DNA from 2 places in the Buttiauxella sp. JUb87 genome. Region 2 is predicted to be linked to the other one. Evidence: predicted binding sites of a transcription regulator. Region 2 holds the regulator's gene; the other holds the start of a gene.
The links. Region 2 encodes LexA, which represses DNA repair genes until DNA is damaged. Its sites were predicted from a motif close to TNCTGTATGTACATACAGNA; they were not measured.

Region 1: a site for LexA is predicted at 2,031-2,050, ahead of mutH (DNA mismatch repair endonuclease MutH). Genes of this name have one in related genera too.

The regions. Positions count from the first base shown of each region.
Region 1 covers NZ_SNVY01000016.1:572-8,457, forward strand. The annotation lists gene EC843_RS23875 (NADP(H)-dependent aldo-keto reductase) at 1-605, opposite strand, end outside; gene EC843_RS23880 (YgdI/YgdR family lipoprotein) at 761-979, opposite strand; gene mutH (DNA mismatch repair endonuclease MutH) at 1,111-1,797, opposite strand; gene rppH (RNA pyrophosphohydrolase) at 2,484-3,014, shown strand; gene ptsP (phosphoenolpyruvate--protein phosphotransferase) at 3,027-5,273, shown strand; gene lgt (prolipoprotein diacylglyceryl transferase) at 5,446-6,321, shown strand; gene thyA (thymidylate synthase) at 6,328-7,122, shown strand; gene EC843_RS23915 (prepilin peptidase-dependent protein) at 7,307-7,780, shown strand; gene EC843_RS23920 (prepilin peptidase-dependent protein) at 7,771-7,886, shown strand, end outside.
Region 2 covers NZ_SNVY01000010.1:84,027-91,912, forward strand. The annotation lists gene EC843_RS21605 (conjugal transfer protein TraF) at 1-799, opposite strand, end outside; gene EC843_RS21610 (cupin domain-containing protein) at 972-1,475, opposite strand; gene zur (zinc uptake transcriptional repressor Zur) at 1,585-2,100, shown strand; gene EC843_RS21620 (CsbD family protein) at 2,243-2,452, opposite strand; gene dinF (MATE family efflux transporter DinF) at 2,743-4,077, opposite strand; gene lexA (transcriptional repressor LexA) at 4,146-4,754, opposite strand; gene EC843_RS21635 (diacylglycerol kinase) at 4,863-5,231, opposite strand; gene plsB (glycerol-3-phosphate 1-O-acyltransferase PlsB) at 5,358-7,787, shown strand; gene ubiA (4-hydroxybenzoate octaprenyltransferase) at 7,881-7,886, opposite strand, start outside.

The sequences.
Region 1 (7,886 bases), on a different contig from region 2:
ACAATGCGCGGTAAATCATGTTTTTCAGCCAGTTGCAGGTAACGCATAACGCCCCACGGCGTTTCGTTGGATACACCGATGTAGCGGATTTTCCCGGCACGCTGGAACTCAGTCAGTGCTTCCAGGGTTTCAAGCAATGTGACCGGCACTGCGTTATCGGTCCACGTATAACCCAGCTTGCCAAAGCAGTTGGTGGCGCGTTGCGGCCAGTGAACTTGATAGAGATCGATATAGTCGGTTTGCAGACGCTTCAGGCTGGCATCCAGCGCATCACGAATGTTCCTGCGATCCAGCATTTGGTTTGGGCGAATGCCAACATCATTATTGCGGCTTGGGCCGCTGACCTTGGTGGCAATGATCAGCTTCTCGCGATTCGCGCGCTGCTTTAGCCAGTTACCGACATAGGTCTCTGTTAACCCTTGTGTTTCCGGGCGTGGTGGGACAGGGTACATTTCTGCGACATCAATCAGGTTAACGCCCTGGTGTACTGCGTAATCAAGCTGTGCATGTGCGTCGGCTTCGCTGTTTTGCTCACCAAACGTCATGGTTCCCAACCCTAGCGTACTTATTTCAAGGGAGCTGTGGGAGATACGGTGATATTGCATAGCCGCTTTCCTTATTCTTATGTCTTATCGGTCAGGCGAGCGCCCGACAAAAAATGGACTATAAACATGGCAGAGGGGGAGCAAAAGCGGAAGAGGGTAAGTGAAGAAAAAGTGTTACAGGCCAGCGAGGCGCTGACCTTTAAAGGCTGTATTTTCTAGCGTTCAATGATTTGTGAAACATCATCGCGATTAATTTGCATCTCGTTGCCTTGCTGATCGCGATAGCTGACTAAGCCTGTGTCGTCATCGACTTTGGGTTTCCCGTCAGTCAGGATCATACGGCCATCTTTGGTCGCCATCACGTAATCACTGCTACAACCGGAAACCGCAAATGCCAGACCGACAGCGGAAATAAGAACTGCCCATTTTTTCATCGTTATTCGCCTCGTGTGGTTTGGTATGACCTATACAGTCTAGTAATAACTCGACTAGCCAGAGATGATAAGCAGTAAATTCTTAAAAGAAACAGAAGGGAAGCCAGAATCAGGGGGCAAGCCAAATGAATCTACAACGAGAAATGATTAGCTAGCAGAGCCGCTGTAAAGTTCTTTTTTAGATAAAAACCGCGTGGTAACGTCCGAATTGGTGCGCCGTCGGCACCCACCGCATCAGTTAACGCTTTACTGTTGGCAGCTTTCGGACGCAACTGCAGTACTTCACCATGACGGGCAGTGATACGTTCGACCTGGCCCAGCACAATTAAATCCATCAACTCTTCCCAATCCAAACGTAGCTGCCGCTCTTCCTCTGCTGAAGGTGCCCACAATAATGGTGAGCCGATATGCCTTTCCGCCAGCGGAATTTGCCGCTCTCCTTCAACAGGGATCCACAGCACGCGTTTTAGCTTGTGGCGCACATGGCTGGTTTCCCAAACCACGCCAGTATTGCCGGTGAGTGGGGCAACACAAACAAAAGTGGTTTCCAGTGGGCGACCAAGTCTATCAACCGGGATGGTTTTTAATTCGATACCTAGTGCTGCGAAATCTTGCTCGGGTTTGCTCCCAGCACTGGCACCCAGCCACAATTCAAGTAGAACCCCGATCCAACCTTTGTCACGTTTCAGATCTTTAGGGATCGGCAAATCGGCTAACGTCGCCAATTCACCCAGCGTATATCCCGCGAGTTTCTGGGCTTGAGCCAGTAAAATCTGTTCGTTTTCTGGAGGGTTAAGTAAAGGACGAAGTGCTTCCATTGTGCCTGATTGCCGATCGGTTAAAAAATGAACGTGGTTTACCCACAAGATGGAAATAGTTTAGCGTGTCGGGGGTAAGAATGGCAATGTACTGATTTTGAATCATTTTTATCGTCAAAAAGGAAAGGTTTTGGATTCTGTAAAAACCTTTTCCCATTCTGGTCACTGGCAATGAACAGGATCTTACACTGGGTTATCCACAGAAAAATGGGATAACTGGTAAAAAAGCTCACTACTGGTTCGATTTACAGCCTTGACTGGGGGGTAAAACCCATTTTTTCACCAGTTTGTGACTAACTTGTTGGCACAATCTGTGGATAAAAACGTCATTGGTCGATCTTTCATCAGTGTGAGGTTCTGGCATGTGACGATCGTCACACTTCCTGGGTGTAAGTTGATATATCATTGGTTATCTAACTGAAATTTATGTTTTTTTTATTTATGAAAATCACGATGAATTTAGACTTATCCTAAGTTGTCCCGAGAGTATCAGGTAGTTCTTCACAGTTATATCCACAGAAAAAGTGAATAAACCCCATGCTCCAAACTGGCTAATGTTTATAACTCGGTCATATTTTGTGAGTTATTCAATTGTTATTCCTTCTTGCAACCGTTACACAGTGGTTTACCGTCTAGCGCTTGTATGAAACAATCGCCCTAATCTAAGTTTGTTTTGAGGTAGTCCGGTGATCGATGATGATGGCTACCGCCCGAATGTTGGTATCGTAATCTGTAATCGGCAGGGTCAAGTGATGTGGGCCAGGCGTTTTGGTCAACATTCCTGGCAGTTTCCGCAAGGTGGCATCAATCCTGGCGAATCCCCGGAACAGGCAATGTACCGGGAGCTTTTCGAGGAAGTGGGGTTACAGCGAAAAGATGTCCGAATACTCGCCTCGACCCGAAACTGGTTACGTTACAAGTTACCTAAACGTTTGGTGCGTTGGGACACAAAGCCGGTTTGTATCGGCCAGAAACAAAAATGGTTTCTCTTGCAGTTGATCAGCAGCGATAACGATATCAATATGCAAACCAGTAGTACCCCAGAGTTTGATGGCTGGCGTTGGGTTAGCTATTGGTATCCGGTTCGTCAGGTTGTCTCCTTTAAACGCGATGTTTATCGTCGGGTGATGAAAGAGTTTGCCAGCGTCGTAATGCCGCTGCAGGAAGTTGCGCCACCACGTAATAACGCGCCTGCCTGGCGACGTAAAAGAGGTTAAGTCACGCGAAAAATGCTCACCCGTTTGCGAGAAATAGTCGAGAAGGTTGCCAGCGCTCCGCGCCTCAATGAGGCGCTGGATATTCTGGTTACAGATATCTGCCTTGCGATGGACACCGAGGTATGCTCGGTTTATCTCGCAGATCATGACCGGCGTTGCTTTTACCTGATGGCGACGCGCGGCCTTAAAAAGCCGCGTGGTCGCACCATAACACTCGCATTTGATGAAGGCATTGTCGGGTTGGTCGGGCGCCTTGCTGAGCCGATAAACCTTGCTGATGCGCAAAAACACCCGAGCTTTAAATATGTTCCCGCAGTAAAAGAGGAACGTTTTCGAGCCTTCCTTGGGGTGCCAATCATCCAACGACGCCAGTTATTGGGTGTGCTGGTGGTGCAACAACGTGAGCACCGGCAATATGATGAAAGCGAGGAGTCCTTCCTCGTCACACTCGCCACACAAATGGCCGCCATCCTCTCTCAATCACAGTTAGCCGCCTTATTCGGCCAGTACCGCCAGACACGTATTCGGGCATTGCCTGCATCGCCGGGCGTGGCGATTGCTGAGGGCTGGATGGATTCGACGCTCCCGTTAATGGAGCAAGTTTCTGAAGCGTCGACACTGGATACCACGCTTGAGCGAGAGCGCCTTACTGCCGCACTGGAAGAGGCGTCTAACGAGTTTCGCCGCTACAGCAAACGCTTTGCAGCTGGGGCTCAGAAAGAAACGGCAGCTATCTTTGATCTCTATTCGCACCTGTTAACCGATGCCCGGCTTCGTCGAGAATTATTCGAAGAAGTGGACAAAGGCTCGGTTGCGGAATGGGCAGTTAAAAAAGTTATCGAAAAGTTTGCGGAGCAATTCGCAAGCCTGACTGACGGCTACTTAAAAGAACGTGCAGGCGACCTGCGTACCCTCGGCCAACGCTTGTTGTTCCATCTCGATGACACCATTCAGAGTGCGAACACGTGGCCTGAACGCTTTGTCTTAGTGGCCGATGAGTTATCCGCAACCACGCTCGCCGAGTTGCCGCAAAACCGCCTGGTTGGTGTGGTGGTGCGCGACGGTGCGGCAAACTCCCATGCCGCCATCATGGTACGTGCGTTGGGCATCCCAACAGTTATGGGGGCGGATATTCAGCCTTCGGTATTGCATCGCCGTACTTTAATTGTCGATGGCTACCGTGGTGAATTGTTGGTTGACCCGGAAACGGTGCTGTTGCAGGAATACCAGCGCCTCATTACCGAAGAGAACGAACTTACCCGCCTGGTAGAGGATGACGTTGATAGCCCGGCAGCGCTGAAAAGCGGTGAGCGTGTCCAGGTGATGTTGAATGCAGGTCTGAGCCCTGAACATGAACAACTGCTTGGCAGCCGCATTGATGGCATTGGTCTGTATCGCACCGAAATCCCGTTCATGCTGCAAAGTGGTTTTCCATCGGAAGAAGAGCAAGTCGCCCAGTATCAGGGGATGTTGCAAATGTTTAACGATAAGCCCGTCACGCTGCGAACGCTTGATGTGGGGGCGGATAAACAATTGCCATACATGCCAATCAGTGAGGAGAACCCGTGTCTTGGCTGGCGTGGGATCCGCATCACGCTTGACCAACCCGAAATTTTCCTGGTGCAAGTGCGAGCTATGCTGCGTGCCAATGCTGCCACTGGCAACCTGAGTATTCTGTTGCCGATGATTACCAGCATCGATGAAATAGACGAAGCGCGTCGTCTGATAGACCGCGCTGGGCGCGAAGTAGAAGAAGTACTCGGTTATGAATTACCAAAACTGCGTATTGGCATCATGGTGGAAGTCCCATCAATGGTGTTCATGCTGGGCCATCTTGCCAGCCGGGTTGACTTCATCTCTGTCGGTACTAATGACCTGACGCAATATTTACTGGCCGTTGACCGTAACAATACCCGCGTCGCAAGTCTGTATGACAGCCTGCATCCGGCTATGCTGCGCGCATTGAATCACATTGCCAAAGAAGCTGAACGTCACGGCATCGATCTCTGTCTGTGCGGTGAAATGGCCGGCGACCCAATGTGTGTTGCGCTGTTGGTTGGCATGGGTTATCGCCATTTGTCGATGAACGGCCGTTCAGTGGCTCGTGTTAAATATTTGCTGCGCCACATTAGTCTGGAAGAGGTGCAATTGCTGTCACAGCGTAGTCTTGAGGCTCAGCTAGCGACAGAAGTGCGCCACCAGGTCGCGTCTTTCATGGAGCGTCGTGGTATGGGCGGTTTGATTCGCGGCGGGCGCTAAGGCGCCTGTCGTTTCCTTTCACTTCTGGTATTACATATCTTTTACAACTTCCGCGACTTAACCCTGGTGCCCTTTGTGCTATGATCCGCTGCTTTCGGAGCGCATCCGCACAGATGCGTACTTGCAACCCATCGTCGGCTTTCGGTGGGGTAACAATGGTTTGTGGTGACAGATGAATAGTGGCTATCTGCATTTCCCTGAATTTGACCCAGTGATTTTTTCCATTGGGCCAGTCTCTTTGCACTGGTATGGCGTGATGTACCTGGTCGGCTTCGTGTTCGCCATGTGGCTTGCTGGCCGCCGTGCCAATAAACCAGGCAGCGGTTGGACGAAAGATGAAGTCGAAAACCTGCTGTATGCTGGCTTCCTGGGGGTATTCCTCGGTGGGCGCCTTGGTTATGTGTTCTTCTACAACCTGCCTACTTTTCTTGCCGATCCACTGTACCTGTTTAAAGTCTGGGATGGCGGCATGTCCTTCCATGGCGGGCTGGTCGGTGTTATCTGCGTAATGATTTGGTTTGCGCGCCGCACTAAGCGTTCATTCTTCCAGGTTGCTGATTTTATCGCACCGCTGATTCCATTTGGCCTGGGTGCGGGTCGCCTTGGCAACTTCATCAACGGCGAACTCTGGGGCCGCGTCGATCCGAGCTTCAAGTGGGCCATGTTATTCCCGGGTTCTCGCAGTGAAGATATTGGCCTGCTGGCGACACACCCGGAATGGCAGTCGTTGTTTAACACCTACGGTGTCTTGCCACGCCATCCTTCCCAGCTTTACGAAATGGTTCTGGAAGGTATCGTACTGTTCATTATCTTGAACCTGTATATCCGCAAGCCACGTCCGATGGGGGCCGTTTCCGGCTTGTTCCTGATTGGCTACGGTGCATTCCGTATTATCGTTGAATTCTTCCGCCAGCCAGATGCGCAGTTTACCGGTGCGTGGGTTCAGTACATCAGCATGGGGCAAATCCTCTCGATTCCGATGATTGTGGCCGGTGTGATTATGATGGTTTGGGCGTATCGTCGCCGTCCACAGCAACAGCTTTCGTGAGGAAACATGCAACAATATCTTGATTTGATGAAACATGTGCTGGAAAACGGCACACCAAAAGATGACCGTACCGGCACGGGTACGTTGTCGGTTTTCGGTCATCAAATGCGCTTCAATTTGCAAGATGGTTTCCCTCTGGTTACCACTAAACGCTGCCATTTACGCTCCATCATTCATGAACTGCTGTGGTTCCTGAAAGGCGATACCAACGTTGCCTATTTGCACGAAAACAACGTCTCCATCTGGGACGAATGGGCAGATGAAAATGGTGATCTCGGTCCAGTTTATGGCAAGCAGTGGCGCTCATGGGCAACCCCTGATGGCCGCCATATCGACCAGTTAACCACCGTGATCAACCAGCTTAAAAACGACCCAGATTCGCGCCGTATTATTGTTTCGGCGTGGAATGTGGGTGAACTGGATAAAATGGCGTTAGCTCCGTGCCATGCGTTCTTCCAGTTCTACGTGGCTGACGGCAAACTTTCTTGCCAGCTCTACCAGCGCTCGTGCGACATTTTCCTGGGTCTGCCGTTTAATATCGCCAGTTATGCTTTGCTGGTGCATATGATGGCGCAGCAATGTGGCCTTGAAGTGGGGGATTTTGTCTGGACGGGCGGTGATACGCACCTGTACAGCAACCACCTTGAGCAAACTCGCCTGCAATTAACACGTGAGCCGCGAGCACTGCCAAAACTGGTAATCAAACGTAAACCTGAATCTTTGTTTGACTACCGTTTCGAAGATTTCGACATTGAAGGCTACGATCCGCACCCAGCGATCAAAGCACCTGTCGCTATCTAACGAGTCACAGCCTGCCATAACCGGTGCCATTTGTGCGCCGGTTTTTTTTGCCTGTGCAATGGTATTGCGAGCCTCCTTCCAGCACTTCTGCAACCTAAAGCAACCACCAATCTTTCCTTCGAGAAGCCTCGAGAATCAAACGTTTGCCAGTAGCCAGGAATTTTATGGCTGGCACACTGCCGCCATGAAAACAAAACAGTACGGATTTAGCCTGATAGAAATGATGGTGGTGATGGCCATTGTCGTGATACTTAGCGCGGGCGGAATGTACGGCTGGCAACAATGGCAACAACAGCAGCGCATGTGGATAACCATCCAACAGATTCGTCATTTATTCGAACAGCTGCGCAGTGATGCCTCCTGGCATAATCGTGACCATTTACTCACGGTGAATCGTCACGGGAAAACGTGGTGCCTGTCCAGCAAGCTCATTGAAGCAACCCAATGCCTGTCTACAGGGCGGTGGCGGTTGGTTCAACCTTTTGCTGATGTCGATATTACCGAAGTAACAGCAGGGCTTGGATTTTATGGCATCAGAAGTACCGCCTGGCCGGGCCACGTTACGTTGCAAAGTGCGACAGGAAAATGGCGCGTGGTGCTCTCAGCTCAGGGGCGGATCCGGGTGTGTGACGTGACAGGGAGTAACAAATGCAGCTAAACCAGCAGGGATTTACCTTACTTGAAACGCTCATCGCGATGGCTTTAAGTAGCATTGTCTTGCTGGGGGCTGGCCGTTTATTTCCGGTGCTCCAACGCGCGGTATT
Region 2 (7,886 bases):
AGTCGCTGCTGTCGTAGGAATAGATTGATGTGGTGTAGTTGTACAGCCAGGTTTTTTGCAGTTTCGGCGTGATGCCAACAGAGACAGGCACGCCGTTTAGATCAAACTGTTTCGCCAGCGCCACACCATAGTCGGAGACAATTGCGCCGCGCCCAGATGCAGTGGAGTTGAGATTGCTGGTGATAACATCAGAGCCATTAACGGCAGCATCTAGTGCGACTCCCCCGGCAACAACCCTGGAATTCGCGATGCTGTGCAGATAATCAATATCTTGTTGATCAATAGAGGAACTCACATGTGCTCGCGCATAGGCTTTTGCGACAAATGCCATCGACAGCACATCATTTGGAATACTGACTGCGATACTCGCCCCGGCTTTCGCGTTTGCTGTTTGACCTCGCAGATCTTCCAGTTCGCCAGCCAAGCTCCCCGCAGCGCCCTGAAGCTGACCAAGTGAACCATTTGGGTTTAAAAGGATATCCTGCAGGGTAAGATCGTCGATAACGTTCTGGTATTGATCGACCGTATCGCTAATGCCATCAATCTGATCCTGCAGGTTATCTTTATCTGTCATTTGCCCGCTCACGGAGGGCAAAATAACTGTCACTGAGTCGTCCTGTTTTGCCTTTGCCAGCAGCGCAGGGTTTGTTAGCACTCCACTTCCATAACTCGCTGAAGCAACGCCCGTCCCCCCCATTGCATCACTACGAGCTTCTGACCAGGTACCTGCCGCACTGGCTTGATTTGCCACAAATAAAGAGGCAGCGCTGAACGCCACCAGAGTTTTAATTTTTTTCATTCACCGCTCGCCCGTCTGTTAATCAGATTTCATAACTTGCCCCTGCCAGTTATGACTGAACAGAGGCGGACTATTGCTGTGAATAAAAAGCTAAAAAGGGGGATGTTTATCCCATCGAAATCCCGTTTCTCTCCATCAGGATTATGAGTTCAAAAATTCCCTGTAAACTTATTTATAGTTTACCGTTCGGTTTTCGTGAAGGATGGCCGTCATGTGGGCCAAAAAACTGCGGCGGGTGGTCAATCCAGCGATCCTGGCGTTGTGCGGCATAGCTCGCGTTTAGCGGGTAATAAATTCGGTTTTCGGCTTTGTTGGCCTCACCCACAATCAGCAACCGGACTTCATGCTCGGTGTTGTTGATGAAGGTATGGCAGACGCCCGTCCCGGCCGGGAAACCAACACTATCACCCGGTTCAAGTGAGTAAAGGTGGCCGTTAATCCACACCTGTGGATGCCCTTCCAGAACATAAGCAAACTCTTCCTCGCTACTTTCCGCATGCGGATAGGACGTCCGGCGGCCAGGGAGCAGGCGCTCGTGGTGAATCCCCAGGCGTGTTAGCCCAAGTTTGCGAGCCAATGGCGCGCCAATGGAAAACAATTCAGTACTGTCTGGATAAGTTGAGTCATCTTCACCTTCCAGTTCTTTCCAGTGACGAATGCAATCAGGTTTATTCATAGCAAACTCCGGGATAGTCATCTCAAAAGGCTGTGGCCAGCATGGCGCACCACTCGGCGTTTATTGCGCGTTGTGATAGAGTGTAGGGCTAATCTACAGGGGAATGCTGATGGACATCACGACTTCACAAAACGTGTTAGCGCAGGCTGAAAAACTATGCGAACAGCGTAATGTGCGCCTGACACCACAACGCCTGGAAGTGTTGCGTTTATTGACGCAGCAAGCGGGTGCAATCAGCGCTTATGATTTGCTGGATTTACTTCGCGCCAGTGAACCGCAAGCTAAACCCCCGACGGTGTATCGTGCGCTCGATTTTCTTCTCGAACAAGGCTTTGTCCATCGCGTCGAGTCAACCAACAGCTATGTTTTGTGCCATCTGATTGATCAGCCGACTCACTCATCAGCGATGTTGATTTGCGACAGGTGTGGCGCGGTGAAGGAGCATAGCGCGGAAGGTGTGGAAGATATTATGAATCAACTGGCTGCCCAGTCAGGATTTGCTCTACACCACAATGTCATTGAGGCGCATGGTTTATGCAGCGCGTGTGCGGAAGTTGAAGCCTGTAGCCACCCGGAAGAATGCGGGCATGACCACACCATTCAGAGTAAGAAGAAGTCACGCTAGCCTGAACCCGAAATAATTCGAGTTGCATTGAAGCGGTAAGTGAATGCAGCCAAAAGATGTAGCTTGAAGTATGGAGGGGATCGGTACATCCATGTACCAGGGCAGGTTAGCCTATGAGAGTTAACACATCTGAGGGATGAGATTACCAGCGGTAATCGTTACGTTTTTCCCAATCAACGACTTCGTTCTCTGCCTGATCTTTCGCATATCCATAGCGTTCCTGAATTTTACCGACAAGCTGATCGCGTTTCCCTTCGATGACGGTCATGTCATCGTCTGTCAGTTTGCCCCATTTCTCTTTTACTGTGCCTTTGAACTGTTTCCAGTTACCGCCGATTTCGTCTTTATTCATAATAATATCCTCATCGTTCGGTTAAGAACTGCTAATAGTTAACAACGCCCAGGTGCTGCCGTTTGGCTGACACTCACTATCTGCTGGACGTGGAAATAATTGTAGTCAAGGATATGGCAGTGAGGGGAAAACTAAGAACATTGAACCACAGAAGTAACAGAAATGATGCTGACTTGCCCCAAAATCAGGTGGCAAATCAGCATACTGGAGTGCGATTAAAAGCGCGTCAGAAGTTGTAACTAACTATGAGTTGTAACTAACTATGAGTTGTAACTAACTATGAGCTGTAACTAATCAGGAGTTCCAGCCGGAAACCAGCTGTTATCCCGCCAATGGCGACGCCAAATCCATCCCAAAGACAGTCCGCGCAAAGCCAGGAACACAGCCACGGATAACCACAGACCATGATTTCCCAGATAAGGCACGGTGAGCAACGTCAGCCCAAATCCCAATGCCGCAACCGCCATGCTGTTGCGCATTTCCGTACCTCGCGTTGCGCCAATAAACATGCCGTCCAGCAAATAACACCAGACACCAACAACGGGCAAAACAATCTGCCAGTGCAAGTAGCGGTCTGCCTGTAGCTGCAATTCCGGGATAGAGGTAAGAAGCGAAACAATGTGCTCACCAAACAGCGCATACACAGCGGCGAACATAAGAGCGACTAAGCCCGCCTGGCGACATGCAGCGCCCCATACTTCGAGCAATTGACCACGGTTTTTAGCGCCAAACGCCTGCCCGGAATGGGCTTCAACGGCATAGGCGAACCCATCGAGCGCATAGGCGGTGAAGGTTAATAGCGTCATCAACACGGCGTTAACCGCGACGATTTCGCTACCTAACCGCGCACCAAAGATAGTGACTGAGGCGAAACAGACCTGTAGCAACAGCGAGCGCAGCATGATGTCGCGATTGAGTGCCAGCAGACGCCGCACATTCCCGCGCCAGGACTCTTTGAGCATCTCAAAGCTGATTCCGCGCAAACCCATGACCTTTTTCACCATCAGCAAACCAATGATAAACGTCGCATATTCTGCGGTGACGGTGGCGAGTGCCGCGCCCTGAACATCCATGTGTAGCCCCATAACCAGCCACACATCCAGCACGATATTCAGTACGTTTCCGACAACCAGCAAGATAACTGGCGCACGCGCATACTGAACGCCTAACAACCAGCCCAACAAGACCAGGTTGGCAAGCGAGGCTGGCGCACTAAGCCAACGTATTTCAAGGAATCGCCGGGCCTGCAACAAAACATCTTCATTGCCGCCGACGATATGCAAGGCCAGGGATATCAGCGGTTCACGCAGTAAGACGATCGCCACCCCTGCTCCTAACGCCAATAGCAAGGGCTGAACCAGTGCACGCGCTAAAGCAGAGGGATTATTGGCACCAAATGCCTGGGCAGTTAAACCGGTGGTGCTCATGCGCAAAAACAGCAACAGCATAAATAAGAAGCTGGTTGCCGTCGCACCAATAGCGACACCGCCAAGATAAACAGGGCTATCCAAATGACCAATTACCGCGGTATCAACAAGGCCCAGTAAAGGCACGGTGATGTTGGAAAAAATCATGGGTAAGGCGAGGCGCCAGAGAGCTCTGTCAGCCGTCGAGAAAAATCGCATGGCCAATCCAGGAAGAGATAAGAGAATTAAGACGATGATGCGCATTAAAGCGCATCATCTGGAGAAGTTTACAGCCAGTCGCCGTTGCGAATTACCCCAACCGCCAACCCTTCAATAGAGAAGTTATGTTCGCGCAGGTCAACCACAATAGGTTCAAATTCGCTATTTTCAGGCAGAAGATGAACGGTATTACCCTGCTGCTTTAAGCGCTTAACAGTCACTTCGTCGTCAATACGCGCCACCACAACCTGGCCGTTACGCACATCCTGAGTTTTATGAACTGCAAGCAGGTCGCCGTCCATAATACCGATGTCTTTCATAGACATCCCGCTAACGCGCAACAGGAAATCGGCATTTGGTTTAAACAGTGATGGGTCAACCTGGTAATGGCCTTCGATGTGCTGTTGTGCAAGGAGTGGTTCCCCCGCAGCAACACGCCCAACCAGCGGAATACCGGTAACTTCTTCCACCAGCAAGCGGATACCGCGCGACGCACCAGAGATAATCTCAATGACGCCTTTACGGGCAAGTGCTTTCAGGTGCTCTTCAGCGGCGTTCGGAGAACGGAACCCCAGACGTTGAGCAATCTCGGCACGAGTCGGTGGCATGCCGGTCTGGCTGATATGATCCCGAATAAGATCAAACACCTCTTGCTGCCTGGTAGTTAACGCTTTCATTCCGCCCCCTGGGTGTTTATACAGTTATGCTGTGAGTATATACAGTCAAAGGCGATTTTGGAACCACAAATTGAGCAAAAAACCAGGGACTTAACTATTCTGGAAAGATCATCGCAAATGCGGCCAAAGCAGTGTGACCCAGGTAATAACTGCGAGGATAATGGCGATTAATACGGCAGCAGACCCCATGTCCTTGGCCCGTCCTGAAAGCTCGTGGTAATCGGTACCAACACGGTCAACAAGCGCCTCGATAGCGCTATTGAGAATTTCGACAATCATGACCAGCACAACAGAACCAATCAGTAAAATACGGGTGATAGGGTCAACATCTAACCAGCAGGCGATGGCGATGGCGATGAGCGCGCTAACCCCTTCCTGGCGGAAAGCCGCTTCGTTAATCCAGGCTGCTTTGAGCCCTTTCCATGAGTAGCCTGCGGCTTTGATGATACGGGTAAGTCCAGTGGTACTGCTCGCCATTTTGGGAAACCTTTTCAAATTATTTGGGTCAATGCTTATCTATATTGCAACGCCACAGAAATCTGAGCCAGATTCTGATATTCTTGCGGCGAATTTGCATCATTAACCTGAGGCTTTACATCGTTTATGTCAGGCTGGCCAAGAATCTACTACAAATTACTTAATTTACCATTAGGCGTTCTGGTAAAGAGCAAGTCCATTCCGGCAGATCCACAAGCCGAACTGGGCTTAGATCCCACACGCCCGATTATGTATGTCCTGCCGTATAACTCCAAGGCGGACTTATTAACGCTGCGCGCACAATGTCTCGCGCATAACTTGCCCGACCCTCTCGAGCCGTTAGAAATCGACGGTGCGGTATTGCCGCGCTATGTCTTTATCCATGGCGGCCCGCGTGTTTTCACTTATTACACGCCAAAAGAAGAGTCGATCAAACTGTTCCACGATTACCTCGACTTACACCGCAGCAATCCAAATCTGGATGTGCAGATGGTGCCAGTATCGGTGATGTTTGGCCGCTCCCCTGGGCGCGAAAAAGGCGAAGTGAATCCGCCATTAAAGATGCTGAACGGCGTCCAGAAATTTTTCGCTGTTTCCTGGCTTGGGCGCGACAGCTTTGTGCGTTTCTCCGCTCCGGTTTCGCTGCGCCAGATGGCAACCGACCACGGTACAGACAAAAAAATCGCCCAAAAACTGGCTCGCGTAGCGCGTATGCACTTTGCTCGCCAGCGTTTAGCGACTGTCGGCCCGCGTCTGCCGGTACGCCAGGATCTGTTCAATAAGCTACTGGCCTCAAAAGCTATCGCTCGTGCAGTAGAAGATGAAGCGCGCAGCAAGAAAATCTCCCATGAAAAAGCCCAGCAGAATGCTGTTGCTTTGATGGAAGAGATTGCCGCTAACTTCTCGTATGAAGCCGTGCGTTTGACTGACCGCGTGTTAGGTCTGACGTGGAACCGTTTGTACCAGGGCATCAACGTTCATAACGCTGAACGCGTGCGCCAACTGGCTCATGACGGCCACGAGATTGTCTATGTGCCCTGCCATCGCAGCCACATGGACTACATGCTGTTGTCCTACGTGCTTTATCACCAGGGGCTGGTTCCTCCGCACATCGCAGCGGGTATCAACCTGAATTTCTGGCCAGCCGGCCCGATTTTCCGCCGCCTCGGTGCGTTCTTTATCCGCCGTACCTTTAAAGGCAGCAAACTCTACTCCACCGTGTTCCGTGAATATCTGGGCGAGCTGTTTAGCCGTGGCTATTCCGTTGAATACTTTGTGGAAGGTGGCCGTTCTCGTACCGGGCGTTTGCTCGACCCGAAAACCGGCACGCTGTCGATGACCATCCAGGCCATGCTGCGCGGCGGTACTCGCCCTATTACCCTGGTGCCAATTTACATTGGTTATGAGCATGTAATGGAAGTGGGGACTTACGCGAAAGAGCTGCGTGGCGCGACCAAAGAGAAAGAGAGTTTCATGCAGATGGTGCGCGGGCTGAGTAAGCTGCGTAACCTCGGCCAGGGCTATGTTAACTTTGGCGAACCGATGCCGCTGATGACGTTCCTGAACCAGCGTGTTCCAGAGTGGCGCGATTCAATCGACCCGATTGAGGCCATCCGCCCGGCATGGTTGACGCCAACGGTCAATGAAATTGCCGCTGAACTGATGGTGCGTATTAACAATGCCGGTGCGGCAAATGCCATGAACCTGTGCTGTACCGCGCTGTTGGCCTCGCGTCAGCGTTCACTTACCCGTGAGCAACTGACCGAGCAGCTCAACTGCTACCTGAGCCTGTTGCGTAATGTGCCTTATTCACCGGACGCGACCGCACCAGACCAGCCAGCAGAAGCGCTGATTGAACACGCATTGCAGATGAACAAGTTTGAAGTTGAGAAAGACACCATCGGTGACATCATCATTCTGCCGCGCGAGCAGGCGGTTCTGATGACTTATTACCGTAACAACATCCTGCATATGCTGGTGTTGCCTTCTCTGCTGGCGGCAATTATTACTCAACATCGCCGTATTGACCGTAACGAACTGCTGCGTCAGGTCGAGCTGCTTTACCCGATGCTGAAGGCTGAACTGTTCTTGCGCTGGAGCACGACCGAACTTGCTGGTGAAATTGACATCATGCTCAATGAACTGGTTCGTCAGGAACTGGTGACACTGGCAGGCGATGAAGTGCAGATTAATCCTGCTCGTTCACGCACCATGCAGCTGCTGGCAGCAGGTGTTCGCGAAACGCTACAGCGTTATGCGATTACCTTCTGGTTGCTGAGCGCAAATCCGTCGATTAACCGTGGGACACTGGAGCGTGAAAGCCGCACCGTTGCCCAGCGTTTGTCTGTTTTGCATGGCATTAATGCACCGGAGTTCTTTGATAAAGCCGTCTTCACCTCGCTGGTTTTAACCTTGCGTGATGAAGGCTATATCAGCGATACCGGGGATGCAGAGCCTACTGAAACCATGAAGGTCTACCAGATGTTGGCAGAACTGATCATGCCGGATGTGCGTTTGACGATTGAAAGTGCGACGTCGCAGGCTGCGACTGAGTAAAAAATCTGGCGGATGACGCGATTGCTTATCCGCCCTACGGTTCGACTTGTAGGGCGGATAAACGAAGTGTCATCCGCCATTTAATTTCTGATATTAGAA